2 regions of the Agromyces rhizosphaerae genome follow, and region 1 is predicted to be linked to the other one. Evidence: riboswitches for the same ligand, from Rfam matches in the RefSeq annotation. Region 1 holds a riboswitch; the other holds the start of a gene.
The links. A riboswitch is a leader RNA that binds a small molecule or an ion and turns the genes downstream of it on or off. The one in region 1 is predicted to bind glycine.
Positions count from the first base shown of each region.

Region 1 (14,625 bases):
GTGAATCGCGCCTTCCCGAAGGCCCTCGGGGGTCAGGACGACGCCGGCGGCAACATCGCTGCGTTCGAGGAACTCGTGCTCGCCGACCCGAGCCTGCAGATCAAGTCGGGCGTGCAGTGGGGCCTGTTCGGCGCCGCCGTGCTGCACCTCGGCACGGAGTACCACCACGAGACCTTCCTGCCGGGCATCATGACCCTCGACGTGCCGGGCGCGTTCGCGATGACCGAGACCGGGCACGGCTCCGACGTCGCCTCGATCGCGACGACCGCGACCTACGACCCCGACACCGAGGAGTTCGTCATCGACACGCCGTTCCGCGGGGCGTGGAAGGACTACCTCGGCAACGCGGCGCTGCACGGCAAGGACGCGGTCGTCTTCGCGCAGCTCATCACCAAGGGCGTGAACCACGGCGTGCACGCGTTCTACGTGCACCTGCGCGACGACGAGGGCGTGTTCCTCGACGGCATCGGCGGCGAGGACGACGGCCTGAAGGGCGGCCTGAACGGCATCGACAACGGCCGCCTGCACTTCTCGGGCGTGCGCGTGCCGCGCGTGAACCTGCTCAACCGCTACGGCGACGTGGCGGCCGACGGCACCTACTCGAGCCCGATCGAGAGCCCGGGCCGCCGGTTCTTCACCATGCTCGGCACGCTCGTGCAGGGTCGCGTCTCGCTCGACGGCGCAGCGACCACCGCGTCGGCCATGGCGCTGGCGATCGCCATCCGCTACGGCAGCGAGCGCCGCCAGTTCAACGCGGCGAGCGACACCGAGGAGGAGGTGCTCCTCGACTACCAGCGGCACCAGCGCCGCCTGCTGCCGCGCCTGGCGACCACGTACGCGCAGGTCTTCGCGCACGACGAGTTCCTCGTGAAGTTCGACGCGGTGTTCAGCGGCAAGGCCGACACCGACGATGACCGGCAAGACCTCGAGACCCTCGCTGCGGCCCTCAAGCCGCTCTCGACGTGGCACGCGCTCGACACCCTGCAGGAGGCGCGCGAGGCGTGCGGCGGCGCGGGCTTCCTCGCCGAGAACCGGCTCGTCGGCTTGCGCCAGGACCTCGACATCTACGTCACGTTCGAGGGCGACAACAACGTGCTACTGCAGCTCGTCGCCAAGCGCCTGCTCACCGACTTCTCGCGCAAGTTCGCGGGTGCCGACGCCGGAGCGCTGGCCCGCTACGTGGTCTCCCAGGCGGCGGACCGCGCGTACCACGGCAGCGGCCTGCGCCGCATCGCGCAGACCGTGAGCGACTTCGGCTCGACCGCCCGCTCGGTCAAGGACCTGCGCGACCCCGACACGCAGCGCGGCCTGCTGACCGACCGCGTGGAGACCATGGTCGAGGAGATCGCCGGCCGCCTGCGCGACGCCCGCAAGCTCCCCAAGGCGGAGTCCGCGGCCCTGTTCAACGCCAACCAGAACGAGCTGATCGAGGCGGCGCGCGCGCACGCCGAGCTGCTCCAGTGGGAGGCGTTCACGCGCGGCCTCGAGCAGACCGAGCACGCCGAGACGAAGCAGGTGCTGACCTGGCTGCGCGACCTGTTCGGCCTCGGGCTGCTCGAGCAGCACATGTCGTGGTACCTCATCCACGGCCGCCTCTCGCCGCAGCGCGCCCAGGCCGTCACGGCCTACGTCGACCGTCTGATCGCGCGCCTGCGCCCGCACGCCCTCGACCTGGTCGACGCGTTCGGCTTCGAGCCCGAGCACCTGCGCGCGAGCATCGCGACCGGCGCCGAGGCGGAGCGCCAGCACGAGGCGCGCGCCTACTTCGAGGCCCAGCGCGCCTCGGGCACCGCGCCGGTGCCGGAGAAGTCGAAGAAGTAGCGCGGTACCGACACGCAGGGCCGATCCGCTGAGCGGGTCGGCCCTCGTCGTCTGAGCCGCTCTGCGCTGCGCCCGGCCTACTCGGCGGGCGGCTTCATGAGCGCGCCCGTGGCGAGCCCGACCGCGGCGCCCGCCGCGAGCCACAGCCAGAAGCCGGTGATCAGGCTGATCACGACGCCCATGACGAGCCCCATGACGATGCCGACGATCATCTGCTTCCGGCGTGCTGCGGGTGAGGGTTGCGTGGCCACGCGTCGAGCCTAGACGAGCCCACGTGTCCGCGCATTTCCCGTCTGGCTGTATTCGAGCGAATATCACTTTAGAAATACGGGTAGAATACGCCGGCTATTCGTGAGAATTCGTCGGGCAATTCGATTCTGTTCGAGATATCCACAAATCCAGTGGGCTCAGATTTCGACGTCTTTGAGTCGCTACTCTCCGAATATGGATGACGAGATCGAAATCGAAGTCGAAGAAAACGGCATGACGCGAAGGATGTTCGTCTCGGCATCAGTGCTTGCCGCGGCCGGACTCACCGCGTTCGAGATCGGAGCGCTCGCTGAGCCTGCCGCCGCGGATGCGTGGGGAGGGTACTCCAACGGCCAGATCCCGTTGTCCGCACTGACACCAATTCCCTGGCGATCGCAGTATCTGCTCCGGTCGGATGCGGTCGTGGCGCTCTTGGCGTTGAACGAGAATTTCAGTACATCCTTTGGGTACGACTTGCCGATCAACGATGGCTATCGGGACTATGCGGGCCAGGTGGAAGCACGGAACTACTGGTGTGCCCAAGGCAACTGCAACTACGCAGCGGAACCCGGCACTTCGAATCATGGATGGGCCCTCGCGATCGACGTGGGCGTGGGGCGAACGGATTGGTCGAATCCGATCTACACGTGGCTCAAAGCAAACGGGCCGTCATTCGGGTGGGTTCACCCATCATGGGCTGAGCCGGGAGGTTATGCGCCGGAGGCGTGGCATTGGGAATACAACGGCACCTACGACGAAGCCTCGGCCTCAAGTCTTTTGGATGACGAAATGCCCCTCTCGTTCATCAACATCGAGGGCAAGGCCGGGGTGCGCAAGGGCGGCTGGTACACGATCGTCTCGCGTCCTGGTCAGAAGCCGCGTGCGGTCTTCACGGGCATCCACCCCGGTGTGAAGAAGCTCACCAACGAGACCTATATCGCCAACCTGCAGAAGTTCATCGATCGCCTGTACTGATTCGGTTCGGTCGACTCGACTCGTCCGATCACTCTCAAGCTGAAGGAGCACACATGCCAGTTTCATTCATCAATATCGAGGGCAAGGCCGGTGAGCGTAAGGGCGGCTGGTACGCGATCGTCTCGCGTCCTGGTCAGAAGCCGCGTGCGGTCTTCACGGGCATCCACCCCGGTGTGAAGAAGCTCACCAACGAGACCTATATCGCAAATCTGCAGAAATTCATCGATCGCCTGTACTGAATCGATCGCACCGCGGGTGCGATGCCAACTGAAGGAGAGAGAAATGCCTGTGTCGTTCATCAACATCGAGGGGAAGACCGGAGTCCGCAAGGGTGGCTGGTACGCGATCATCTCGCGTCCCGGTCAGAAGCCGCGCGCCGTCTTCACCGGGATCCACCCGGGTGAGAACAAGCTCACCAACGAGAACTACATCGCCAATCTGCAGAAGTTCATCGATCGCCTGTACTGATCCCGGCGACGAGGAGCGCGGCGCCGCACCCGCGGCGTCGCGCTCTGCTGTGCGCTAGAGCAGCCCGAGCGCGCGCACCGCGTCGCGCTCGGCGACGAGCTCCTCGACCGAGGCGGCGATGCGCTGGGCGGCGAACGCGTCGGGCTCGAGGCCAGGCACGACGTGCCAGGTGCCGTCGGCGCCGGTGACGGGGTACGAGCAGATGAGCCCCTCGGGCACGCCGTACTCGCCGGTCGAGACGACGGCCGCGCTCGTCCACGCGCCGTCGGTGCCGTGCACCCAGTCGCGCACGTGGTCGATCGTGGCCGAGGCGGCGGATGCCACCGAACTCGACCCGCGCACCCGGATGATCTCGGCGCCGCGCTGGGCCACGCGCGGGATGAACACGTCCGAGAGCCAGGTGCGCGCGGCATCCGGCCCCATCTCCTCGTCGAGCACCTCGGGCACCGGGCGACCGCGCACGGTCGCGTGCGACACGTCGGGGAACTGCGTGGCCGAGTGGTTGCCCCAGATGGCCACGCGCGAGATCTCGCCGACGGGCGCGTCGAGCGCCTCGGAGAGCTGCCCGAGCGCGCGGTTGTGGTCGAGCCGGGTGAGCGCGGTGAAGCGGTCGCGCGGCACGTCGGGCGCGTGCGCGGCGGCGATGAGCGCGTTGGTGTTCGCGGGGTTGCCGACCACGACGATGCGCACGTCGTCGGCCGCGCCGGCGTTGATCGCGGCACCCTGCGGGCCGAAGATGCCGCCGTTGGCCTCGAGCAGGTCGGCGCGCTCCATGCCCGGCCCGCGTGGGCGGGCGCCGACCAGCAGGCCGAGGTTCGCGCCGTCGAACGCGCGCCCCGCGTCATCCGTCACGTCGACCGAGTCGAGCAGCGGGAACGCCGCGTCCTGCAGCTCGAGCGCCGCGCCCTCGGCGGCCCCGAGGCCCTGCGGGATCTCGAGGAGCTTCAGCCGCACTGATGTGTCGGGCCCGAGCATCGCGCCCGAGGCGATGCGGAAGAGCAGCGCGTAGCCGATCTGCCCTCCGGCGCCGGTGATCGTGATGGTGACCGGTGATCCGCTCATGTGCGCGAGCCTACCCGTGCCGGCGGCGAGCCGTGACGCTCACCAGCCCATCGTGCCTGGCGCCCCCTTGAAGGGCCCCGCGACCCGGTCCGTGATCCAGCCGCCGTAGAAGCCGCCGGGCTGCGGCCGGACGCGCTCGCCGTCGACCGTGCAGCGGTCCATCCTCCCCGGGTACAGCGCGACGCGGTCGGCGAGCACCTCGAACCCCGCTGTCGGCGCCGGGTAGTTCCACGCCGCCCGCTCGGCCACCGTGCCGCCGCCGAGCACGTCGAAGTAGCGCGCCCCGCCCTTGAACTCGCAGAACGAGCTGCCCGCCGCCGGCCACAGCGCGCCCTCGGCGAACGCCGACATCGGCAGGTAGTAGGTCGGCGGGTGGCTCGTCTCGAGCACGCGCACGGTGTCGCGCGTCGAGGCGATGACCGCGCCGCCGAGCACGACCTCGACGAGCTCGCCGGAGGCGTCGATCGCGGGCGGCCGGGGGTAGTCCCAGACGGACTCCTGGCCTGGCAGCACTGCGTGGGGCGTCGGTCGCATGGGCCGAGGCTACGCCGACTCGCTGGGCGGCGGCCGCATGAGGCATCCTCGACCCCGATATCCTGAAGCATGCGCGAGATGTATCCGGAGATCGAGCCGCTCGAGACCGGGATGCTCGACGTGGGGGACGGACAGCACATCTACTGGGAGGTGTCCGGCAACCGCGACGGCAAGCCCGTGGTGTTCCTGCACGGGGGGCCGGGCGGGGGCACGAGCCCGGCGCACCGGCGCCTGTTCGACCCCGAGCGGTACCGCATCGTGCTGTTCGACCAGCGCGGGTGCGGCCTCAGCATCCCGCACGCCAGCGCGCCCGACGCCGACCTCAGCGTCAACACCACCTGGCACCTCGTCTCCGACATCGAGAAGCTGCGCGAGCACCTCAGCATCGACCGCTGGCAGGTGCTCGGCGGCTCGTGGGGCAGCGCGCTCGCCCTCGCGTACTGCGAGACGCACCCCGACCGCGTGACGGAGATCGTACTTCGGGGCGTGTTCACGCTGCGCCGATCCGAGCTCGAGTGGTTCTACGAGGGCGGCGCGTCGGCGATCTTCCCCGACCTGTGGGAGGACTTCCTCGACCAGGTGCCCGAGCGCGAGCGGCATCACATGATCGCCGCCTACGGTCGCCTGCTCGACGACCCGAACCCGAACGTGCACCAGCCGGCGGCGATCGCCTGGTCGCGCTGGGAGTCGTCGACCATCACGCTGCTGCCCCAGCTCGAGACCATCGCGAAGTTCACCGAGCCCGAGTACGCCACGGCGTTCGCGCGCATCGAGAACCACTACTTCCGTCACGGCGGCTGGTGGGAGGAGGGGCAGCTCATCCGCGACGCCGAGCGCCTGCGCGGCATCCCCGGCGTCATCGTGCAGGGCCGCTACGACATCTGCACGCCGGTGATGACCGCGTGGGACCTCCACCAGGCGTGGCCCGAGGCCGACCTGCGCATCATCCCCGACGCGGGGCACGCGTTCGACGAGCCGGGTATCCTCGACGCGATGATCGAGGCAACGGACCGGTTCGCGCGCGCGCCCGGCGAACACCGCGGATGAAGCACGTACTCCGATGGATCGCCGCGGCGGTCATGGCCCTCGTGCTGCTCGTCGTCGTGTTCGTCGCGTGGACGCAGACCGTGTTCCAGGGTGAGCGAGACGCCACTCTCGAGGCGTGGCGCAACCCCGCGATCACGATCACCTCGACCCCCGACTCGATCGTCATGGAGCCCGCCGACGGCGCCTCCGACACGGGCCTCGTCTTCATCCCGGGCGCGAAGGTCGACCCGTACGCCTACCTGCGCGTGCTCTCGGGCGTGGTCGAGGCCGGCGCCACCGTCGTGATCACCAAGCCGACCCTCAACCTCGCCTTCTTCGACGTCCGCAGCCTCGACGACTTCACGGCCGCGGCGCCGGGCGTCGACGAATGGTGGGTCGGCGGGCACTCGCTCGGCGGCGTGCGCGCCTGCATGCTCGCGGGCGAGGGCGAGTCGGATGCCGCGGGGCTCGTGCTCTTCGGCAGCTACTGCGCGAACGACCTGGCCGACTCGGGCCTCGAGGTGCTGAGCATCAGCGGCTCGAACGACGGGCTGACGACGCCCGACGACGTGACCGGCAACGCCGGCCTGCTACCCGTCGACGCGGTCTTCGTGGAGCTCGACGGCGCCAACCACGCCGACTTCGGCGACTACGGCGTGCAGCCCGGCGACGGCGAGTCGACCATGCCGCGCGAGGAGTCGCTCGCGGCGATCACCGAGGCCCTCGAGGCCGCGCTCCTCGGCACGCCCTGACGACCGGTCGGGCCCGAGGCGCTCACGTCGCCCGCTGCGCCCGCCGCCCGACCGGCACGGCGAGGATCGCGAGGCCCGCGGCCAGTACCGCGAGGCCGATCGCGGCCCCCACGGGGAGCTGCTCGCCGAGCAGGAACAGCCCGAGCAGGGTCGCGGTGAGCGGCTCGGCGAGCGTCAGCGTCGACACGGTCGCGGCAGTCAGGTGGCGCAGGCCCGCCGCGAAGAGCAGGTACGCGAGGGTCGTGGTGACCAGGCCCAGCCAGAGCCCCATCACGAGCCCGGAGGGCGTGGCGAGCCACGAGGCATCCGTCGCGAGCAGCAGCGGCAGACTCACCACCGCGGCGAGACCGAACTGCGCGCCCATCGCGCCCGAGCCCGACCACCCGCGCTCCAGCAGCCCCTTGCTGGCGAGCGCGTAGACGGCGTACGAGAGCCCGGCGCCGAGCGAGGCGGCGAGCCCGAGCGGGTCGATCGCGTGCTCGGCGTCGCCGCTCGCGAGGCCGAGGGTCGCGATGCCCGCGGTCGCGACGATCGTCGAGAGCGCCCAGCGGCCCGACGGGCGGTGCCCGCGGACCGCCCACTCGAGCAGGCCGGTGAGCACGGGCGCCGAGCCCAGCGCGACCACCGTGCCGACGGCGACGCCGTTGCGCTCGGTGCCCGCGAAGAACGCGGGCTGGTAGGCGAGCACGCCGAGCGCGCCCGCGACCACGATGGCAGCAGAGACGAGGCGCGCCCGGCGCGGGTCGGTCACGGGCGCCGACCCGGTGGGTGCATCGTCGAGCACGGGCATCTCGGGCACGAGCGGCTCGTCGTCGCGCGGCCGGCGGCGCGCGAGCACGAGGGCGATCAGCGCGAGCGCCCCGCCGCCGATGAGGATGCGTGCCGCGCCGAGGGAGAACGGATCGGCCTCCGGCCCGAGGGCCTGCGCCGTGCCGGTGGTGCCGAAGCACACGGCCGCCGCGAGCACGGCGAGGACTGCACGCATGGCGCTCAGTCTCGCACGCGCGCGCCGGGCGCCCGCACACGCGGCCGGAGCGACGAGGGGCGGGCGCCGGCCCTGGGGCATCCGCCGCCGTACCATGCCGCCGCACCGCGCGTGCACAGCGGACGCAGAGACAGCACCCGTAGGTTCGTCGCGTGACCCCAACGACCCCGGGCCCCGACCTCGACAGCGCTGCCGCTGCGTTCGACGGCGTCGACGACCAGAGCCTGCAGGCCCTGCGCACGCTGCAGGACGAGTTCGTGCGGTTCCTGCAGCGCTACAAGTTCGGCATCGACGAGATCGTGACGAAGCTGTCGATCCTGCGCGAGGACTTCGCCGCCTCCGACCGTGGCAACCCGATCGAGCACATCTCGAGCCGCCTCAAGTCGGCCGACTCGATCGTCGAGAAGATACAGCGCAAGGGCGTCGAGCCGACCTTCGACGCGATCCGCGAGCAGATCACCGACATCGCCGGCGTGCGGGTGACGTGCAGCTTCGTCTCCGACGTGTACCGCGTCTTCGACGTACTGACGAGCCAGTCCGACGTGCGCGTCGTGCGCGTGAAGGACTACATCGCGGAGCCGAAGGCGAACGGCTACCAGAGCCTGCACGCGATCATCGAGGTGCCGATCTTCCTGTCCGACGGCATCGTGCCGGTGCTCGTCGAGGTGCAGTTCCGCACCATCGCGATGGACTTCTGGGCCAGCCTCGAGCACAAGATCTACTACAAGTACGACGCGCAGGTGCCCGCCGAGCTGCTCGACGGGCTGAAGCAGGCCGCGGTCACGGCCGCGCAGCTCGACGCCGACATGGAGCGGCTGCACCACGAGGTGCACGGCGGCGAGGCCGTGCACCTGTCGGCCGCGTCCGACGAACCGGTGCCCGATGCCGCGGGCCAGGCGCTCGCCGAGGTGCAGCCGGGCGACCACGCGGTGCGCGCGCTGCACGACTACCGGCTCCGCACCCGGCGGGTCTGAGGCCGGGGACGCGGGCGATGGGGGAGATCGGCGCGGGCTACGACGAGGAGTTCCTCGGGGTCGCGGTGCCGCTGCCGCGGGTGACGGATGCCCCGCCGGGGCAGCACGTCCTGCTCGACTCGACGCACTTCGGCGTGCTGCTCGACACGTCGCGGCGGTTCGCCGCGGTCACGGGCGTGAACGTCGACGGCGCGGCCCTGCTCGACCTGCCGCGCGACGACGACTGGCGGCTCGACGACCGCGTGCCGGCCGACCAGCAGGCGGGCCCCGAGGTGTACCTGCGCAACGACCTCGACCGCGGCCACCTCGTGCGCCGGCGCGACCCGGTCTGGGGCGCGCCCGACGTGGCCGCGCAGGCGAACGCAGACACCTTCACCTACCCGAACGCGGCGCCCCAGGCGAGCGGCTTCAACCAGTCGCGCGAGCTCTGGCTCGGCCTCGAGGACCACGTGCTGGCCTTCGCCGAGACGACGGATGCCCGCATCAGCGTCTTCACCGCGCCGGTGCTGCGCCCGACCGACCCGGAGTACCGGGGCATCCGCGTGCCGCTGTCGTTCTGGAAGGTCGTGGCGTGGGTCTCGGGCGGCGCGCTCGTCTCGGCCGCGTTCCTGCTCGACCAGACGCCGCAGCTGAACGCGGACGAGCTCGCGCGGCGCATGGGCGTGGTGGGCGACCTCGACGTCGTGCCGCCGCTCGGCCCGTTCCGCACGTTCCAGGTGCCGGTGGCCGACGTCGCCGCCGTCGCGGGGGTCGACCTCGGCGACCTCGTACCGGCCGACGTGCTGGCCGCGCCCGCGCTCCGGCCCCGCCGCATCCGCCTCGAGTCGTTCGACGACGTCGTGCTCTGAGGCGATCCCGCGCGGGCGGGTCCCCGCCTCAGCCTTCGGCGGCCGCGGGCGGCAGGCCGACCGGCTGGGTCGGGGGCGGCACGAGCTGCGTCATCACGGCCGCGGCCTTCGGAGAGACGGCGTCGCGCAGTCGGTCGAAGTCGGCGGGTTGCACCTGGGCGATGAATGCGAGCAGCTCGAGGTAGCGATTGGTCGTGTGCGGAGTCGAGGGGAGGATCTCGGCGACTCGCAGAATGAAGGACTGGCGGACCGACCCGGCCTGCTCGATGAGTCCGCTCGGACGAAGGTCGGCGGCGGCGTCCTTCCCGACCAGCGCTCGGTGGATCGCGTTCATGCTGACGTCGACGTCGCGGGTGCAGAGGTAGGCAAGGCGGTCACCGGTGTAGACCGTCGCGCGCAGCCACGGCGCGACGAACGGCGCGAGCACCTGCTGGAGTCCGAGCCTCGTGACCGCAACGCGTGCGGGAACCCACCACGAGAATCGAGCGAGGAGGTGCCCGAACTCGGTGGCGAGCAGGAAACGCACCTCGCTCCGGCGGCGCTCCGAGTCGAGGTCCGCGATCGCCGAGCCGTCCAGGAGGATGGCGTTGACACCGAAGTAGGTGTAGGTGGCGGCGGCGGTCGCCTGCCCGCGCACGACGAAGACATCGACGCGACGGCGGTAGCCCAGTCGCGAGCGGACGTCGTCTATGACCTCCTGCAGCGCGGGGAACGACGCCGAGGTCACCGCAACAGCATGCGCGCGCATGCGCACCCGACCGATCTGGAAGTTGAGCCAGATGAAGAGCGCCACACCGACGATCGCGAGGAGGCCGCCAAGGACGGCGGGGCTGAATACGGCGAAGAGGCCGATCGCCAACACCACGCCGACTGCGGTCACGGCGAGGACGAACGCCGGCGCCTCGGACGGGTGCCGCGAGTCACGGAGGAGCTGCTCTGCGCGTGTCGCCTCATCATCGGTCTGCATGCTCATCACGGTTCCCCCCGATCGGCAGTGTGGCGGTCATGCTAGCCAGTGGCGTGGCCCGCACGGAACCCATCGAGCCGGGATTGGGCCGGCCCGGGCCGCACGTTGGCCGGGATGGCGACCGTCCCGGCATGTGCCGCGTGCGTGTTAGCGTGACGACCACAACCGAATACCCGCATCGTGGCGGGAGAGCCCGCCCGGTCCGCCGGGCGGCGCCGTAGGAGCAAGCCCCTCCCCGGGAATCTCTCAGGCACCCGTACCGCCACGACAGGGAACTCTGGAAAGCAGCAGGCCGAGGCCTGCTCACCGACGGGGCAAGGCGGCGCGAGTCGCGCGAATCTCTCAGGTCATCGACAGAGCGGGGAGGAACCACCCGACGCCGGCGCGGCCGGCCACGACCTGGGAGTTCCGATGACCTGTCCCGACGCTTCGGCACCCGAGCGGATGCCCCGGGCATCCGCACCCCTCATCGCCGGGTGCGCACCGTGCTGAGCGCACTCGACATGTTCTCGATCGGCATCGGCCCGTCGTCGTCGCACACGGTGGGGCCGATGCGCGCGGCGCGCCTGTTCGTCGACGGGCTCGCGGCCGACGGCCGGCTCGACGAGGTGGCCCGAGTGCGGGTCGAGCTCTACGGGTCCCTCGGCGCGACCGGCAGGGGGCACGGGTCGGACGCCGCGGTCATCCTCGGCCTGCTCGGCGAGCACCCGGAGACCGTCGACACCGCGACCGTGGGCGCGCGCGTGGCCCGGATCGCCGAGGAGGGCGCGCTCCGTCTCGGCGGCATCCGTGAGATCGTGTTCCGCCCCGCCGAGGACGTCGTGCTCCACCTGCGGAAGCGCCTGCCCGGCCACCCGAACGGCATGACGTTCGAGGCGTTCGACGCTCGGGGGGCGAGCGTGCGCGCGACCACCTCCTACTCGGTCGGCGGCGGGTTCGTGGCCGACGATCTCAACGGGCATCCGGCCGTCGTCGAACAGCGCGTGGAGCTCGCGTTCCCGTTCGCGACCGCGGCGGAGCTGCTCGAGCACTGCCGCCGCGAGCGGATCGACATCGCCGATGTCATGCTCGCGAACGAGCACGCGTGGCGCCCGGAGGCCGAGACGCGCGCCGAGCTGCTGCGCGTCTGGCGGGTCATGCGCGAGTGCGTCGACAACGGCTGCACGAGCGACGAGGAGCTGCTGCCCGGCTCGCTGCGGGTGCGGCGGCGCGCGCCCGGCCTGTTCCGGAAGCTGGACGCCGCGGCCGACGACGTCGACGCCATGCGCGCCATGGACTGGGTCAACCTCTACGCGCTCGCCGTGAACGAGGAGAACGCCGCCGGCGGTCGCGTCGTCACCGCCCCCACGAACGGCGCCGCGGGCATCGTGCCGGCCGTGCTGCACTACGCCGACCGGTTCGTGCGCGACCTCGACGACGACGCGGTCGTGCGGTTCCTCCTGACCGCGGCCGCGATCGGCATCCTGTTCAAGCGCAACGCCTCGATCTCGGGCGCGGAGGTCGGCTGCCAGGGCGAGGTCGGCTCGGCGTGCTCGATGGCCGCGGCGGGGCTGTGCGCGCTGCTCGGGGGCACGCCGGAGCAGGTCGAGAACGCCGCCGAGATCGGCATCGAGCACCACTTGGGGCTCACCTGCGATCCGATCGGCGGGCTCGTGCAGATCCCCTGCATCGAACGCAACGCGATCGCGAGCAGCAAGGCCATCAACGCCGCCCGCATCGCGATGCACGGCGACGGCACGCATCACGTGTCGCTCGACCAGGCCGTCACCACGATGCGCGAGACCGGCGCCGACATGAAGCGCAAGTACAAGGAGACCTCGCTCGGCGGCCTCGCCGTGAACGTCATCGAGTGCTGAGGGGCGGTCGGATGCCCCTGGGGCGGACATGCCCGCCAGACGCGAAGAAGCCCGGGCGAACCCGGGCTTCTCTTCTGGTGGCTCCGACGGGCGTCGATCCCGTGACCTCACGATTTTCAGTCGTGCGCTCTACCAACTGAGCTACAGAGCCTGGTGCATCCGAAGATGCGTATCAGGCGGGGCATCCGAAGATGTTCCCCATACGGAGATGGGCTCTCGAGGAGAGCCCATCCGCCGAAGCGACCCTGACGGGACTTGAACCCGCGACCTCCGCCGTGACAGGGCGGCACGCTAACCAACTGCGCCACAGGGCCTTGCGTATGAAATTGTATCCTTCGTTCAGCGTGACCCCAACGGGATTCGAACCCGTGCTGCCGCCGTGAAAGGGCGGTGTCCTAGGCCGCTAAACGATGGGGCCGGGTGTCGTGCTGGGCACGACCGCCGACAGCCAAGCATACGTGCACTTCCGTCAGATTCCAAAACGAGGCCGGAACCGATCGCGCGACGTGCCGGGGCGGCTCCCTCAGTCGGCCGATGAGCCCGGTAGCGTCGCGCTCGGCACGTCCCTCGTCCGGGGGCCGAGCACCACGTCGGCCGGCAATACCAAGGATCGAGCGGTCCGTTGTTACTGTGGCTGATGTTGCAGATGTGACAGATGTGACGAACGTGACCTCGCCGCCGCAGCGGCAGGATCGGGGAAGCCATGCAGGACACGGCGGGGGATGCGACGGGGGTCGCGCCGCAGCGCGCGGGCCGCGTGCGCCGGCTCGCGCCCGTGATCCGTCGCGTCGTCGGGGTGCTGGCCGCCCTGCTCATGGTGGCGACCATCTCGATCGCGACGCCCGCCCCGGCCACCGCCGCCGACTACCCCACGTGGGACGAGGTGAAGAAGGCCAAGGCCAACACCGCAGCGGGTGCGGCCGCCGTCTCGGAGATCACCGACCTCATCGCGCAACTCGAGACCCGCGTCGCCGAGACCCGGGCCGAAGCCGAGCGGCGCACCGACGAGCTGCTCGCCGCCCAGCAGGCGTTCGACGACGCGGTGCGCCGCGCCGACGAGATCCAGCAGCAGGCCGACGAGAGCGCGGCCCAGGCTGCAGAGGCCGAGGAGAACGCCGGCCAGCTCGCCGCTCAGCTGTACCGCGCGGGCGGCACCGACCTCGGCATCAACCTCATGTTCGAGGCGGGCGCGGCCGAGGAGACCGACGAGCTGCTGGCCAAGCTCGGCAACATGAGCAAGATGGTCGAGCGCGCCGCCGGCGTCTACGAGGAGGCCCAGCAGGCGGCCAACACCGCCCAGGCGCTCGGGGAGCAGGCCGCGGTCGCGCGCGACGAGCGCGAGGCGCTGCGCATCGCCGCCGAGGAGGCGCTCGTCGCCGCGCAGGAGGCGCAGGCAGCCGCCGAGGCGGCGCTGGCCGAGTCCGAGGACAAGAAGATCGAGCTGGAGCAGCAGCTCGCGTACCTCAAGGACAAGGAGAAGACCACGATCGCCGCCTACCAGGAGGGCGAGCGCAAGCGGAAGGAAGAGGAGGAGCGGCGCCGCAAGGCCGCCGAGGCGGCTGCGCGTGCCGCCGCCGCTCGTGCCGCGGCCGCCGCTGCCGCAGCCGCCGCCGCGGGAGGCGGGGGCGGGGGAGCAGGCCTGGCCGGCGGCACGACGAGCAGCCAGGGCTGGGCGGTTCCCGCGTACGGCTACATCAGCGGGGTCTACGGTCCGCGGGCGAGCATCTGCACCGCGGGCGGCTGCTCGGGCGGCTTCCACTACGCGACCGACCTCGCGACCGGCTGCTCGGCGCCCATCTACGCGGCGCACTCCGGCGTGGTCGTCTACGCCGGCTGGTCGGGCACGTACGGCAACTTCATCAAGATCGACCACGGCAACGGCATCGCCACCGGCTACGCGCACATCCGCGCCGGCGGGGTCTGGGTGGGTGTGGGCCAGACGGTGAGCGTCGGCCAGAACATCGCCAGCAGCGGCAGCACGGGCGCGTCGACCGGATGCCACCTGCACTTCGAGGTCTTCCAGAACGGCTACCGCATCAACCCGCAGCCGTTCATGGCCGCGCGCGGCGTGCCGCTGGGCTGACCGTCGCGCCCGCTGCGGACCCGTG
Region 1 is NZ_BSDP01000001.1:2,219,853-2,234,477, forward strand. Features, by position in the region: gene QMG39_RS10385 (acyl-CoA dehydrogenase family protein) at 1-1,821, shown strand, start outside; gene QMG39_RS10390 (HPP family protein) at 1,899-2,072, opposite strand; gene QMG39_RS10395 (M15 family metallopeptidase) at 2,266-3,045, shown strand; gene QMG39_RS10400 (hypothetical protein) at 3,099-3,284, shown strand; gene QMG39_RS10405 (hypothetical protein) at 3,328-3,513, shown strand; gene QMG39_RS10410 (malate dehydrogenase) at 3,568-4,575, opposite strand; gene QMG39_RS10415 (DUF427 domain-containing protein) at 4,615-5,109, opposite strand; gene pip (prolyl aminopeptidase) at 5,179-6,156, shown strand; gene QMG39_RS10425 (alpha/beta hydrolase) at 6,153-6,887, shown strand; gene QMG39_RS10430 (DMT family transporter) at 6,910-7,872, opposite strand; gene QMG39_RS10435 (GTP pyrophosphokinase) at 8,025-8,846, shown strand; gene QMG39_RS10440 (DNA/RNA non-specific endonuclease) at 8,864-9,694, shown strand; gene QMG39_RS10445 (M48 family metalloprotease) at 9,723-10,661, opposite strand; glycine riboswitch at 10,836-10,933, shown strand; glycine riboswitch at 10,937-11,020, shown strand; gene QMG39_RS10450 (L-serine ammonia-lyase) at 11,165-12,517, shown strand; tRNA gene QMG39_RS10455 (tRNA-Phe) at 12,593-12,668, opposite strand; tRNA gene QMG39_RS10460 (tRNA-Asp) at 12,758-12,831, opposite strand; tRNA gene QMG39_RS10465 (tRNA-Glu) at 12,863-12,935, opposite strand; gene QMG39_RS10470 (M23 family metallopeptidase) at 13,221-14,600, shown strand.

Region 2 (14,625 bases), 570 kb from region 1:
TCGGCCGAGCCGTTCTCCTCGACGATCGGGTCGTACATCGGCGAGCCCGGGATCTGGAGGATCGAGTTGCGCACGACCGCGTTCGGGTTGAGCGGGTGGATGAGCTTCTCGAGGATCTCGTTACGCGGGATGGTCTTGAGGAACGCGATGCGAACGGCCTTCGCGGTCTCCTCGTCGCCACCGTAGGTCGCCGGGTCGAACGGACCACCGTTGTTGAAGGTCAGGTCGACGTGCTCGTAGGTGGCCTCGTCGCTGGTGTGGTAGTCAGCGGTCTCGGTCTCCTGGACGAGCTGCAGCACGTCCGGCGTGGGCTGGCCCGAAGCGACCTGGACGTCACCGTTCTGGAGCGACTGCACCTGAGCGGTCGGGTCCGCGATCTGGCGGATGGTGATCCGCTCGTACTTGGGCGAGGGGCCCCAGGCGAATTCCTCGTTCGCGACGAGGGTGACGTAGTCCTCCTCGACGAGCTCCTCCACGATGTAGGGGCCGTACGAGAGGGTCACGAGCTCCGACTCGGGGGTGTTGGCCGACTGGAAGTCCGCCTCCCACGCCTCGGCGACCGGGGCGAGCCACTCGGAGTCGCCGTTCTGGATGGCCTCGACGAGCGCGTCCTTGGCCTCCTGCGGGTCCTCGATCTCCGGGTACGCGAGCATGACCGCCGCGTGCGCCGCGACCGAGCCGACACCGTACTGGGTCTCCCAGTCGACGTAGGCCTTGTCGTAGACGAGGGTGAGCTTGTTGTCGTCGATCTCGGGCAGCGAGCTGGCGAGGTCGGCGCGCGGGTTCGCGTAGTTGAAGAGCGGTGCGCCCTCCTCGTCGGTGACGCCGGCGAAGATGTACGCCCACGACAGGAGCAGGTCGGCCTCGTCGAGCGGCGTGCCGTCCGACCAGACGATGTTGTCGTTGACGGTGTACTCGACGGTCAGCGGGTCGTCGCTGGTCTTCTCGTACGAGCCGAAGTCCGTGTTCTGGACCAGCTCGGGCGAGTTGTCGTAGTAGTTGAAGCTCGCCGTCGTCAGGTAGGTCACATTGCTGTTCGCGATGTTGTTACCCGAGGTGCTGCTGCTGTTGAAGTTGTCGATGATGTCATTCCAGGAAACCGTGATCTCGGTTCCCTCGATGACCTCCGACTCATACGGCAGCGAGCAGCCCGAGAGCACGAGTGCTCCCGCGGCGATGACGGCTGCGCCAGCCGCCCCACGCTTGATGTTCACATTTCCTCCTGTGCAGGGGTGCAAGGTGTAGTTGTATCCACAAGATCGACCGGCGCCCGAGAGCGCCGGCCGACACCAATGAGAGAGACTCTAAGTCGGCTCGGGGGTGGTTCCAACTTGAGGCGGAATTCGTTACCGAGTAGTAACGAGCGAAGCGTTTCTTTGCGAATGACGCACGATTCGAGCGTCGTTCGCGGCCCTCGTGCAACGAATAGTCGACAAATGCTCATTTGAGCGCTGATCGCAGGGAATGGGGATCGACGGCATGTGGACAAACGGTTCGACTGGATCCGCCCCAGTGGGACAAGCGTCCCACTCACGCACGATCTGGGAGCTCGTCATCGTGCTCGGGCTGTCCCTCGGGGCATCCGCCGTCTACTCCGTCGTCGCCATCACGGCCCGCCTCACCGCGGAGACGCCCCTGGGCGACCAGACGGCCTCGATCAACGCCTCGCGCTCCGACCGCGAGTGGCTCGACTTCACGTACCAGTTCCTCGACGTGTTCTTCGACCTCTTCGTGGTCGCCCTCGTGCTCTACCTGCTCTGGCAGCCCGGCCGCAGCGCCTTCCGCCGCATCGGGTTCGACCTCACCAGGCCGTGGCGCGACCTCGGCAGCGGCGTCGCGCTGGTCGCGGTCATCGGCGTGCCCGGCCTCGCGCTCTACGCAGCCGGCCGCGCGCTCGGCATCACCGTCACGGTCGTGCCGTCCCCCCTCGACACCTTCTGGTGGACCGTGCCGATCCTGGTCCTCTCCGCGCTGCGCGCGGCGCTCGTCGAGGAGGTGATCGTGGTCGGCTACCTCTTCACGCGCCTGCGCGAGCTCGGCTGGGGCACCTGGGGCATCATCGGCGCGAGCGCGCTGCTGCGCGGCACGTACCACCTGTACCAGGGCATCGGCCCGTTCGTCGGCAACGTCGCGATGGGCGTCGTCTTCGGCTGGTGCTACGCCCGCTGGGGTCGCACGATGCCGCTCGTGATCGCGCACTGGATCATCGACATGGCCTCGTTCATCGGGTATCCGCTGGCGGTCGCCTGGTGGCCGACGCTGTTCGGGGTGCCCTCGGCCTGACGTGCGCTCCACGGTGAGGTGCTGCGCCGCCTGAGGCAGCGCAGGCGCATTCTGAGGCTGATGCCGGGCAATCTGAGGCCCCATCTAGGGCACCTGCCCGATCCGGGTGAGGCACCTCAGGGAGGAATCTCGGATGCTTCGACCGATGCAGCACCGGACCCGAGGAGCAGATCATGGACTTCGCCACCACCCACGTCGCCGCCCAGCTCGACCGCCACCGCGCCGCCGACCTCGCCCTGGAGGTCGAGCGCCGCCGCCGGATCGCCGAGCGCGCCGCCGCCGCCGGCACCCCCGAGCGCGCGGGGCTCGTCGCCCGCATCCGTTCCCGCATCGCGGCAGCCCTCGCCGGCGTCCGGCTCGCCTCGCGGAACCACCGTCACGCGTGACTCCTGCCTCCCCGATCCGGATGCGCGGCCGCATGCGCCCCGGATGGGGTCGTGTGCGGCGCGGCCGGCTGTGGGACGATGGCGCCGGCAGCGCCCGCCCCGGTGCGGCACCGCCGGATGGCGCCATGGGAGGCGAGCGGACATGACCCACGTCCCAACGCGGAACACGATGGTCGGCCGTGACGCCGAGCTCACCGTGCTGCTCGACGCGGCGCACGCCGCTGCCGACGGGGACACCAGGTGCGTCGTCATCGGAGGCGAACCCGGCATCGGCAAGAGCCGCCTCGTCGAGGAGTTCCTCGCGCGCGTAGGCGACGACTCGCTCGTCCTGATCGGCCGATGCGTCGGCCTCGGCGACGACGGGCTTCCGTTCCAGCCGCTCCGCCCGATCGTGCGCCGCCTCGCAGACGTGCTCGGCGACCAGGGCCTCCGCGACGCGGCCGGCGGGACCGACGCGCTCGACGCGCTTCGCCCGGGCCGGTCCGCGAGCGGTGGCGGAGCGGGGATGCTCTACGAGGCGCTCGCCTCCGCGCTCGCCGCCACGGGAGACGAGCAGACCGTCGTGGTCGTGATCGAGGACCTGCACTGGGCTGACACGCCGTCCGTGCACGCGCTCGCCTACCTCGCCCGCGCGGCGGCGGACGCGCGCCTGCTGCTGCTGCTCACCGTGCGGACGCCCGACGTACCCCGCGGTCACGCGTTGCGCGGGGTGCTCGCCGAGCTCGAGCGACTCCCCCGGGCGGTCCGCATCGAGCTCGCGCCGCTCGACCGCGACGACGTGGCACGTCTCTGCACCGATCCTGCGCGTGCCGACGAACTGCACCGGCGCAGCGGAGGCGTGCCGTTCCTCGTCGAGGAGATGGATGCGGCGGACGCGAGTGTTCCACGTTCGCTCGACGACCTCCTCACCGCACGCTACGAATCCGTACCACCGGAGGTGCGCCGGGTGCTGCGGACCATGGCCGTGGGCGGCATACGGGTCGACCACGCCGACCTCGCCACCGCTGCTGGACTGGACGACGATGCGCTCGAGGACGCGATGCGGCAGGCGCTCGATTGCGGGCTGGTGGTCGCCGACGCGACTGCATACGCGTTCCGTCACGCACTGCTGCGCGACGTGATCGAGGGCCATCTGCTCCCCGGCGAGCGCGCACGCCACCATCGTCGCTTCGCGGAGCTGCTGGACGATCGTCGAGACGAGCGCGGCGCCGCCGTCGAGGCATCCGGTCACTGGCTCGAGGCGCGTGACTTCGACCGTTCGTTCGACGCGGCGCTGCGGGGCCTCGAGGACGCGGAATCGAGCTTCGCCCTGACCACCGCCGCCGCCATGGGCGACCGAGTCCTCGAGCTGTGGGACGTGGTCGCCGACCCCGATGGTCGAGCGGGAGACGACCGGATCGGCGTCGCACGAAGGGTTGCCGACCTGCACTCCCACGTCGGCGACGACGCACGGGCGCTCGAGTTGGTGGAGCAGTGCCTCGAGATCGTCGAGCCGGACGACCTCACCACGCGGTCCGCTCTGATCCGGGCCCAGGGAGCGCTGTGGTCCATGCTCGGGCGCCCGGGCGAGGAGCGGCTGCTCGAGCAGGCGCTCGCACTGGTCGATGCCGACGACACGCCGGCGGCACCGCTGGAGCGCGTGCGAGTGCTCACGGCACAGGCCGGTGCGTACCTGATACTCGGCGACCTCGAGCGGACGCTCGCCGCCGCCGACGCGGCGGTTGCGGAAGGTCCCGCCGCCGGCGCGGACGGCTCGGACGAGGCGGCACGAGCCGACAACCTCGCAGCGTCGGTGCTCCTCGCGTCGGGCCATGTCGAGGAATCGCTGGACCGCTTCGAGCGCTCGCTCGCGATGGACCCGGTGGCCTGGCGGAATCGGGTTCGGTACGCGGTGAACGTCTCCGACGCCATGATCCTGCTCGGGCGCCACGCGCGGGCCCGGGATCTCGCCCTCGGCGCCATCGGCGAGGCGCGTCGCCGCGGAGTGCTCGGAGCCGCGGCCGGGACCGCCCTCTCGGCCAACGCCGCCGAGGCGCTCGTCGCCCTCGGCGACTGGGAGACGGCCGACGGAGTGATCGCGACGGCCGACGTCCGGGACGAGTGGCGCGACGGACAGCGGTACTTCGAGCGCATGCGCTGGCGCATGCTGCACTGGCGGGGCGAGCTCGCCGAGGCCCGCGTCCTGCGGGAGAGGCTCGGGCGACGGCTCGCGGAGGTCGCCCGGTTCGAACGGCAGCTGCAGTTCGGCCTCGCCATCGACGAAGCCGAGGAGCTCCTTGCCGACGGCCACGCGGACCGCGCCCTCGCGGTGGTCGGTCCGCTCACCCATGACGGCATGACGGACCGCGCGGCCGACCGACTGCACCTGCTGGCCTGCGGCGCACGAGCCGTCGCCGCCCTGCGTTCCGCGGGCGCGGACGTCGGTCCCGTCGCCCGCCGCCTCTCCGCGGCCCTCTCGCCCTTGCACGATTGGGAGTCGGCACCCGCCTGGGAACCCCTCATCCGCGCGGAACTCGAACCGGACCCGGAGCGGGCAGCCGAGGGGTTCTCCGACGCCGCCTCCTCCATGCTCGACGACCACGGGCACAGACACCTGCACGCCTATTCACTCGTGCGCAGGGCCGAGAGCCTCTTGGCGAACGGTGACCGGATCGCGGCCGCAGCATCGCTGCGCGACGGCGACCACGCGGCGCGAGCGCTGGGGGCCGGCCTCATCGTGCGACTCGCCGACGACGTCGCCCGGCGCGGCGCGCTCATCCGCGAGGAGCCCCCACCCGACGACGCGCTCACCGCCCGCGAGCGGCAGGTGCTCGACCTCGTCGCCGAGGGGCTGTCGAACCGGCAGATCGGCGAGCGGCTGTTCATCAGCGGCAAGACCGTGAGCGTCCACGTCTCCGCCGTGCTGCGCAAGCTCGGGGTCTCCAGCCGCACCGAGGCCGCCGTGCTCGCCCGTACGGGTGCGGAGAGCCGCGCGTCCTGAGGCGTCGGAGCCGGCGATGCGGACCCGAGCGACCTCGGTGTCCGCACGCACGAGCGACGCTGCTGGCACCGACGCACGCGCCCGGCGGGCACCGAGCCGGTGTCCTCGCTGACCGACCACAGGACCGGTGCACGCTCCGATGCGGAGGTCGGTGGGTGGCGGCAGTCTGAAGTGGTGGCGGCGCGATCCCGACGCACCGCACACGAGGGGGAAATCGGATCATGTACTACGCGAACACCGTCATCGCCGAGTCGCTCTACGCCCACGAGGCGAAGCGCCAGGCGGTCGAGCTCGAGCACCGCCGCGTCGCCGCCGAACGCGGCCAGCTCCCGGAGCACGCCTGGCACCGCATCGACCGCGCACTCGTGCGTGCCTTCCGCCGGGCACGCCGCCGCCTGCGTATCCGGCACCTCGCCCGCGTGCACCACGACGCCGCGGTGATGCGCACCCGGCACCTCTGAACCGCACACCGGCACGCGGCCCGTGGCACCGACCGCGGGCCGCGTCGCTGTGGGAGGATGACGCCGTGGGCGCCGCACCGACTCGCAGCATGGCGGGTCGGCGCGCCGAGATGCAGGCTCTGCGCGATGCGTACGAGGCCGCGCGAGGCGGCGAGACGCGGGTCGTGCTGGTCGGCGGCGAGGCCGGCATCGGCAAGAGCCGCCTCGTCGAGGAGTTCACGTCCGGCCTCGAGGAGCCGTTCGTCGCGCGCGGCCAGTGCATCGAGCTGGCGGACGCCGGAGCGCCGCTGATCCCGATCCGCCAGGTGGTGCGCGCGCTCGTGCGCGAGTTCGGCGAGCAGGCGGCCCGCGACGCCGCCGGCCCCTCCTCCGACGCCCTCCGCACGCTCTTCCCCGGCGGCGGCGATGCCCACCCGTCCGGCGGTGCCGGCCTGCTCGAGGAGGGCTTTCTGCGACTCGTCGAGGGACTCGCCCAGCAGCGTCCGCTCGTGCTCGTCGTCGAGGACGTGCACTGGGCGGATGCCTCCACGATGGCCGTCGTCCAGTACGCCATCCGCCTGCTGCGCGACGCCCGCGCCATGCTCGTGCTCACCGCGCGCACGGCCGAACTGCCGCGCGGGCACCGCCTGCGCACCGACCTCGCCGAGCTCGACCGGCTCCGCGCCGTCTCGCGCATCGAGCTGCCGCGCCTCACCCGCGACGACGTCGCGCAGATGGCGGGCGCCGCCCACGCGGACCGGGTCGATGAGCTCTCCGAGCGGAGCGGGGGCATCCCGTTCTTCGTCGAGGAACTGCTGGGGGCCAACCCGCACGACCTGCCGCACTCGCTCACCGACCTGCTCGCCGCGCGCTACGAGCGGATGTCCGCCGACACGCGCGCGGCGCTGCGGCTGATGGCGGTCGGCGGGCTGCGCGTCGAGCACGACCTGCTCGAGATCGTGCACGACGGGGAGTCCGCGCGAATGGAGCGGGCCATCCGGGAGGCGGTCGACGGCGGCCTGGTCGTCGCAGACCGATCGGGCTACGCGTTCCGCCACGCGCTGGTTCGCGAGGTGGTCGACGGCGAGCTGATGCCCGGCGAGCGCTCGCGGCACCACGCGCGGTACGCGGAGGCGCTGCAGGACCGCCCCGGGCCGGGCGTCGACGTCGAGGTCTCGACCCACTTCCTCGCCGCCCGGCGGTTCGACGAGTCGTTCGCCGCGGCCAGGCGGGCGATCGAGGAGTCCGAGCGCACGTACGCGATGTCGACGGTCGCGGCCATGGCCGAGCGCATGATCGACATCTGGGACCAGGTGCCCGACGCCGAGGAGACCGCGGGCATGTCGCGCGTCGACCTGCTCCAGGCGGCGGCGCACGCGCATCGGGCTGCCGGCAGCGCCGTGCGCGCGATTCCCCTGACGGAACTCGCCATGGAGTCCGCGGGCGAGGACCCGCTCCTCATGGCTCGCCTGCTCGGCGACAACGGGCGCGACCTGTACCGCATCGGCGAGCCCGGCGCGCAGACGCTCATGGAGCGCGGGCTCGCGCTCATCGCCGACGACCCGTCGCATGAGGCGCTCGTGGTCCGCGCGGAGATCCTCGCGGACCTGAGCGCGGCGCACATGATGCAGGGCAGCGACGACACGCTCGACATCGCCGAGCGGGCACTCGAGGTCGGGGCATCGGTCGGCGAGGACGGTCGCCGCGCGGCCTCCATCGGCGCCAACATCGCCGGAGTCGCGCTCGTCGACCGGGGTCGCGTCGAACAGGCGATGGAGCGGTTCGCCCAGGCCCGCGAGTTCGCCGGCGACGACTGGGCCCCGCGCGTGCGCCTCGCGATCAACCTGTCGGACTCGCTGCTCCAGCTCGGCCGCTACCGCGAGGCGGTCGAGGTCGCGGAGACGGCGCTCGAGGAGGCGCGCGAACGTGGTGAGGAGCGCGGCACCGGCGTGATGCTCGCGTCGAACGCGGCCGAGCCGCTCTTCGCCATCGGCGAGTGGGACCGGGCGCGTCGTGTGCTCGAACGCACGTTGCGCTCCGACGCCCCCATGGCGTTCCGCCGGTTCCTCGAGCACATGCAGCTCTGGATGCTCGTCTGGTCGGGCGACCTCGATGCGGCGAACGACTGGAACCGGATGATCCGCGGCCGTCGCGACGAGGTCGGGCGCATCGAACGCCAGGTGGAGACCGGCGCCGCGTACGACGAGGCGGAGCTGCTGCTCGCGAACGGCGACCCCGCGGCCGCGTTCGCCCGCCTCGAGCCGATCATCTTCGACGGGCGCGACGACCGGCCCGCCGACCGGCTGCTGCTGCTCGCCCTCGCCGCGCGCATCATCGGTGCGATGCGCGATCGGGGCATCGCACCGCCGCGACCCGCCGACGACCTGCGGACCGCGCTCGAAACGCTGCAGGGCTGGGAGTCGGCGCCGGTCTGGACCGCGATCGCACTCGCCGAACTGACCGACGACCCGGCCGAGCGGGCCGGCGTCTGGCAGCCCGCGCTCGACCTCCTCGCCGAGGGGAAGGGGCACCGGCACCTGCTCGGCTACGGGCTGGTGCGCCAGGGCACCGCGCTTCTCGACGCCGGCGAGCGCGAGCGCGCCGCCGAGCGGATCGCGCAGGGGCGCGCCGAGGCCGAGGCGCTCGGCAGCGGGCTGGTCGTGCGGATGGCGGACGACGTCGCCGGCCGCGCCGGACTGCGAGTCGGCGCCCCGGAGGCGGGCGGCGCCGACGCCGAGCTCACGGCCCGCGAGCAGCAGGTGCTCGACCTCGTCGCCGCGGGCCTGTCGAACCGCGAGATCGGCGAACGCCTCTTCATCAGCGGCAAGACCGTGAGCGTGCACGTCTCCGCCGTGCTGCGGAAGCTCGGCGTGGGCTCGCGCACGGAGGCGGCAGCACTCGCCGGCGCCGCGCGGGCGAGCCGGCACTGAGGCGGCCCGCCCGAGGCATCCGCTCGGCCCCTACGCGAACGCCTCCACGGGCGGGCACGCGCAGACGAGGTTGCGGTCGCCGTAGGCCTGGTCGACGCGGCGCACCGGCGGCCAGTACTTCGTGCGCACGAGCGAGTGCACCGGGAAGACCGCCTGCTCGCGGGTGTACGGGTGCGTCCACTCGCCGACCGCGATCGACTCGGCCGTGTGCGGGGCGTTGCGCAGCGGGTTGTCGTCGGCGGGGAACTCGCCCCGGCCCACCGCGTCGGCCTCGGCCTTGATCGCGATCATCGCCTCGACGAAGCGTTCGAGCTCCGCCAGGTCCTCCGACTCGGTCGGCTCGACCATGAGCGTGCCCGCGACGGGGAACGACATGGTCGGCGCGTGGAACCCGTAGTCGATCAGGCGCTTCGCCACGTCGTCGACCGTGACGCCGGTCGCCTGGGTGAGCGGGCGCACGTCGAGGATGCACTCGTGCGCGACCAGCCCGTTGTCGCCCGTGTACAGCACCGGGAAGTGCTCGCGCAGGCGCTCCGCGACGTAGTTCGCGGCGAGCACCGCGGCGGCCGTCGCCTCGCGCAGCCCCTCGGAGCCCATCATGCGGATGTACGCCCACGAGATCGGCAGGATCGACGGGCTGCCGTAGGGCGCCGCCGAGACCGGGCCGCCGCCGTGGACGAGCTCGCGGTGGTCGGCGCGCTGGGCCATCGGGTGGCCGGGCAGGTAGGGCGCGAGGTGCGCCTTCGCCGCGACCGGGCCGACGCCGGGGCCGCCGCCGCCGTGCGGGATGCAGAACGTCTTGTGCAGGTTCAGGTGCGAGACGTCGCCGCCGAAGTCGCCGAACCGGGCGGTGCCGAGCAGTGCGTTCAGGTTCGCGCCGTCGACGTAGACCTGGCCGCCGGCGTCGTGCACGGCCTGCGTGATGTCCATCACGTCGTGCTCGTAGACGCCGTGCGTCGACGGGTAGGTGATCATGAGCGCCGCGATCTCGGCCGCGTTGGCGTCGATCTTCGCGCGCAGGTCGTCGAGGTCGACGTTGCCGCGGTCGTCGCAGGCCACGACCACCACGCGCATGCCGGCGAGCACGGCGGATGCCGCGTTGGTGCCGTGCGCGCTCTGCGGGATGAGGCACACCGTGCGCTCGGCCTCGCCGTTCGCGCGGTGGTAGCCGCGGATCGCGAGCAGGCCCGCGAGCTCGCCCTGGCTGCCCGCGTTCGGCTGCAGCGAGACGGTGTCGTACCCGGTCACCTCGGCGAGCCACGACTCGAGCTGCTCGATGAGCGCGAGCGAGCCGACCACGTCGGCCTCGGGGGCGAACGGATGCAGGTTGGCGAACTCCGGCCAGGTCACGGCCTGCATCTCGGTGGCCGCGTTGAGCTTCATGGTGCACGAGCCGAGCGGGATCATGCCGCGGTCGAGCGCGTAGTCGCGGTCGCCGAGCAGCTTCAGGTACCGCATCATCGCCGTCTCGGAGTGGTGCGTGTTGAACACCGGGTGCTCGAGGTAAGCGGTGGTGCGGCCGAGGGCGTCGGGGATCGCGGTGGCGCCGAGCGCGGCGTCGCCCCGCTCCTCGGGCCCGCCGAAGGCGCGCGTCACGAGGTGCAGCTCGTCGAACGTGGTGGTCTCGTCGACCGACACCTGCACGGTCGCCTCGTCGGCGGCCCAGAGGTGCACTCCGAGCTCGCGGGCGCGCTCGACGACGCGGTCGGCGGTGCCGGGCACGACCACGCGGATCGTGTCGAAGTAAGCGTCGTGCACGACCGTCTGGCCGAGGTCGGACAGCCACCCGGCGAGCAGGTGCGCCATGCCGGCGGTGCGGGCGGCGATCGCGCGCAGTCCGCGCGGGCCGTGGTACACCGCGTACATCGAGGCCATCACGGCGAGCAGCACCTGCGCGGTGCAGATGTTCGACGTGGCCTTCTCGCGGCGGATGTGCTGCTCGCGCGCCTGGAGGCTGAGGCGGTAGGCCGGATGCCCCGCGGCATCCTGCGACACCCCCACGAGCCGGCCGGGCAGCTGTCGTTCGAGGCCCTTCCGCACGGCCATGAAGCCGGCGTGCGGCCCGCCGAAGCCCATCGGCACGCCGAAGCGCTGCGAGGTGCCGACGGCGACGTCCGCGCCGAGCTCGCCGGGCGGGGTGACCAGCGTCGTGGCGAGGAGGTCCGCCGCGGCGACGGCGAGCCCGCCGCCCGCGTGCACGGCCTCGAACACGGCCGACGGGTCCCAGATGCGACCGGATGCCCCGGGGTACTGCACGAACACGCCGAAGCACTCCCCCAGCTCGGCCGCGTCGGTCTCGGCGAGCGGCAGCTCCGCGAGCTCGATGCCCACGGCCTCGGCGCGCGAGCGCAGCAGCGCGAGGGTCTGCGGCAGCGCGTCGGCGTCGACCACGAAGCGGCTCGTCTTCGCCTTCGATGCGCGTCGGGCCAGCAGCATCCCCTCGACCACCGCCGTGCCCTCGTCGAGCATCGACGCGTTCGCCGTGTCGAGCCCGGTGAGGTCGGCGACCATGGTCTGGAAGTTGAGCATCGCCTCGAGGCGACCCTGCGAGATCTCCGGCTGGTACGGCGTGTAGGCCGTGTACCACGACGGGTTCTCGAGCACGTTGCGCTGGATCACGGCCGGGGTGATGGTGCCGAAGTAGCCGAGGCCGATCATGGACGTGCGCTCGGTGTTCTCGTCGGCGAGCGCGCGCAGCTCGGCGAGCGCCTGGCGCTCCGTGGCCGCCTCGGGGATGGACGACGAGATGACCTCGCGCATCTGGATCGCGCTCGGCACGGCCGCGTCGACGAGCGCGTCGAGCGAGTCGTAGCCGAGCGTCGCCAGCATGAGGCGCTGGTCGTCGCGGGTGGTGCCGATGTGCCGGCGCCCGAAGGCGTCGAGGTCGTACGTGTCGCTCACTCGCCCGTGACCTCGCGGTACTGCTCGAGGCTCAGCAGGTCGGCGGGGACCTCCGCGACCGTGACCTTGATCAGCCAGCCGTCGCCGAACGGGTCGCTGTTGAGCAGCTCGGGCTCCTCGACCGCACGCTCGTTGACCTCGGTGACCGTGCCGTCGACCGGCGAGATCAGCTCGCCCACCGACTTCGTCGACTCGATCTCGCCGACGACCTCACCGGCGGCCACGGCGGTGCCCACCTCGGGCAGCTCGAGGAAGACGACGTCGCCGAGCTTGTCGGCCGCGTACGCGGTGATGCCCACCACCACGCCGCCGGCGTCGACACCCTCGGCGGGGTCCTCGTCGATCAGCACCCACTCGTGGTCGCTGGTGTACTTCAGGTCGTTCAGGTCGGTCATGGGGTTCCCCTCGGGTGGTGGTTCGCGGTGCTCGTGCGGTGCGGTTCGTGGTGGCTGGCGGGCGGCGGATGCCGGTGGGCGGCGGGATTACTTCTCGCGGCGGTAGAACGGCAGGTCGACGACGGACGCGGCGATGCGCGTGCCGCGCACGTCGACGTACAGGGTGGTGCCCGTCGCCGCGTGGCGCGGGGCGACGTAGGCCATGGCGATCGGGTGGCCCAGCGTGGGCGACAGCGCGCCGCTCGTGATCACGCCGGCCTCGGAGGCATCCGCCCCCTCGCCGTCGAAGAGCGCGTACCCGGCGCGGCCCGCGCGTCGGCCCTCGCTCGCGAGTCCGACCAGCACCGGGGCATCCGCCGCCGGCCCCTCCTCGCTCGCGGCGCGGCCGACGAAGTCGACCTCCTTGCCGAGCGCGACCACGCGGCCGAGGCCCGCCTGGGCCGGGAAGGTGTCGCGCGTGAGCTCGTGGCCGTACAGCGGCATGCCCGCCTCGAGGCGGAGCGTGTCGCGGCTCGCGAGGCCCGCCGGAACGAGTCCGTGCGCCTCGCCCGCCTCGGCGAGCGCCTCCCAGAGGGCGGGCGCCTGGTCGGGCGAGACGTAGAGCTCGAAGCCGTCCTCGCCGGTGTAGCCGGTGCGGGCGACCAGCACCGGCTGCTCGGCGAACTCGGCCGCGACGGCGCGGTAGTACTTCATGCCGCTCACGGCATCCACGAAGTCGTCGTGGTCGTTGCCGTCGCCCTGGATGCCGAATCCGGCGGTACTCGTGAGGATATCGAGCGCCTTGGGGCCCTGCACGGCGATCAGCGCCATGTCGTCGGACTCGTCGAACACCTCGCAGTCGAACGGGGCGGTGCGGGCGCGCAGCTCGTCGGCGACGTGGGCGACGTTGGCCGCGTTGGCGACGACGAGGTAGCGGTCGGCGCCGGTGCGGTAGACGACGAGGTCGTCGATCACGCCGCCGTGGCGAGCGAGCAGCAGGGTGTACTTCGCCTGGCCCTCGGCGCTGGCCGAGAGCTTCCCGGCGAGCGCGTAGTCGAGCGCGCGGTCGGCCTCGGGGCCGACGACCACGATCTCGCCCATGTGCGAGAGGTCGAACAGGCCGGCCGCCGTGCGGACCGCCTTGTGCTCGGCCAGGTCGGACGAGTAGCGCACCGGCATCTGCCAGCCCGCGAAGTCGGTGAAGGTCGCGCCGGCGGCGCGGTGGATCGCATCGAGGGGGCTCAGGCGTTCGGTCACGGAGTTCTCCTGTCGTCGCACGGCGCGCGCGGCAGTCGCCGCGGTCGAGAACTCCCCCTCTGTCATCTGCCTGAGAGTTTCACGACCCGTGGGGTCGCTTTCACCGTGGGCGGGATGCTCGTGGCATCCGCTTTTCAGAGCGGCCTGCTCGCTGCGGTCTGTGACCTGAGAGATTGGCGGGGAGGCTTGCTCCTTCGGTGCCGGCCCAGCCGGCTCTCCCGCAACGCGTCGATGGCCCGATATGCGATTGTGCGCACAGCCTACCAATCGAACCCGCGAATCCCCGCCTGCGCGCCGCTTGATCCCAGTCCGGCCCCAGACCCGTCAATCTCCTGCACTCTCGCGCCTCATGGCGCAGTTTCTTGACGGGTCTCGCGCACGACCCGTCCCCGTGGCCTCGAGACCCGTCAAGAGCCTGCGCTCCCAGCGCTGAGAACGCAGGTTCTTGACGGGTCTTGTATCGGCGACCCGGGCATTGGTCCTCCACAGGTGCGAACGGGCACTCACTCGGGGGGTGAGCGCATGCGGCACCGCCGAAGTCCGGCTCGTTGGAAGACCGTGTCCGCATGCGAAGTCCGAGCCGACTCCCCGCCGATCTCGTGTCCCGCGTGTCATTCACGACTGGGGATGCCGCGCAGCACGGCGTCGGGCATCGGCGGCTCGCCGCATCCGACATCGTGGCTCCGTTCCACGGGGTTCGGTCCGCCCAAGACGCACCACCGCTCGCGTCGGCCTATCAGGTGCGACTCGCCGAGGGCCAGTGCTTCAGCCACACCACGGCCGCACTGCTCTTGGGCTGTCCTCTCCCCCGCAGGCTGGAACGAGACCCGCGTGTCCACGTCTCGAGCGTCGGGAAGTGGCGCGGGCCCCGCACTCGCGGGGTCGTCGGGCACGAGCTGTCGAGCCGATGCACCAAGGTCATCGAGGTCGATGGTCTGCCAGTGACGGATGCTCCGACCACCTGGCGCCACCTCGCCGGGATGCTCTCCGTCGACGAGCTCATCGCGGTCGGCGACTACTTGGTGTCGCCCCGCGGGTCCTACGGCGATCTCCCTGCCCTCACCGAAGACGAGG
Region 2 is NZ_BSDP01000001.1:2,789,449-2,804,073, reverse strand. Features, by position in the region: gene QMG39_RS13235 (ABC transporter family substrate-binding protein) at 1-1,214, opposite strand, end outside; gene QMG39_RS13230 (CPBP family intramembrane glutamic endopeptidase) at 1,480-2,283, shown strand; gene QMG39_RS13225 (hypothetical protein) at 2,457-2,669, shown strand; gene QMG39_RS13220 (helix-turn-helix transcriptional regulator) at 2,812-5,649, shown strand; gene QMG39_RS13215 (hypothetical protein) at 5,871-6,110, shown strand; gene QMG39_RS13210 (ATP-binding protein) at 6,200-9,019, shown strand; gene gcvP (aminomethyl-transferring glycine dehydrogenase) at 9,050-11,848, opposite strand; gene gcvH (glycine cleavage system protein GcvH) at 11,917-12,315, opposite strand; gene gcvT (glycine cleavage system aminomethyltransferase GcvT) at 12,403-13,551, opposite strand; glycine riboswitch at 13,604-13,694, opposite strand; glycine riboswitch at 13,696-13,782, opposite strand; gene QMG39_RS13190 (putative endonuclease domain-containing protein) at 14,493-14,625, shown strand, end outside.
Region 2: it holds a riboswitch for glycine, as region 1 does, so the genes downstream of both, gcvT (glycine cleavage system aminomethyltransferase GcvT) here and QMG39_RS10450 (L-serine ammonia-lyase) in region 1, are expected to answer to the same signal.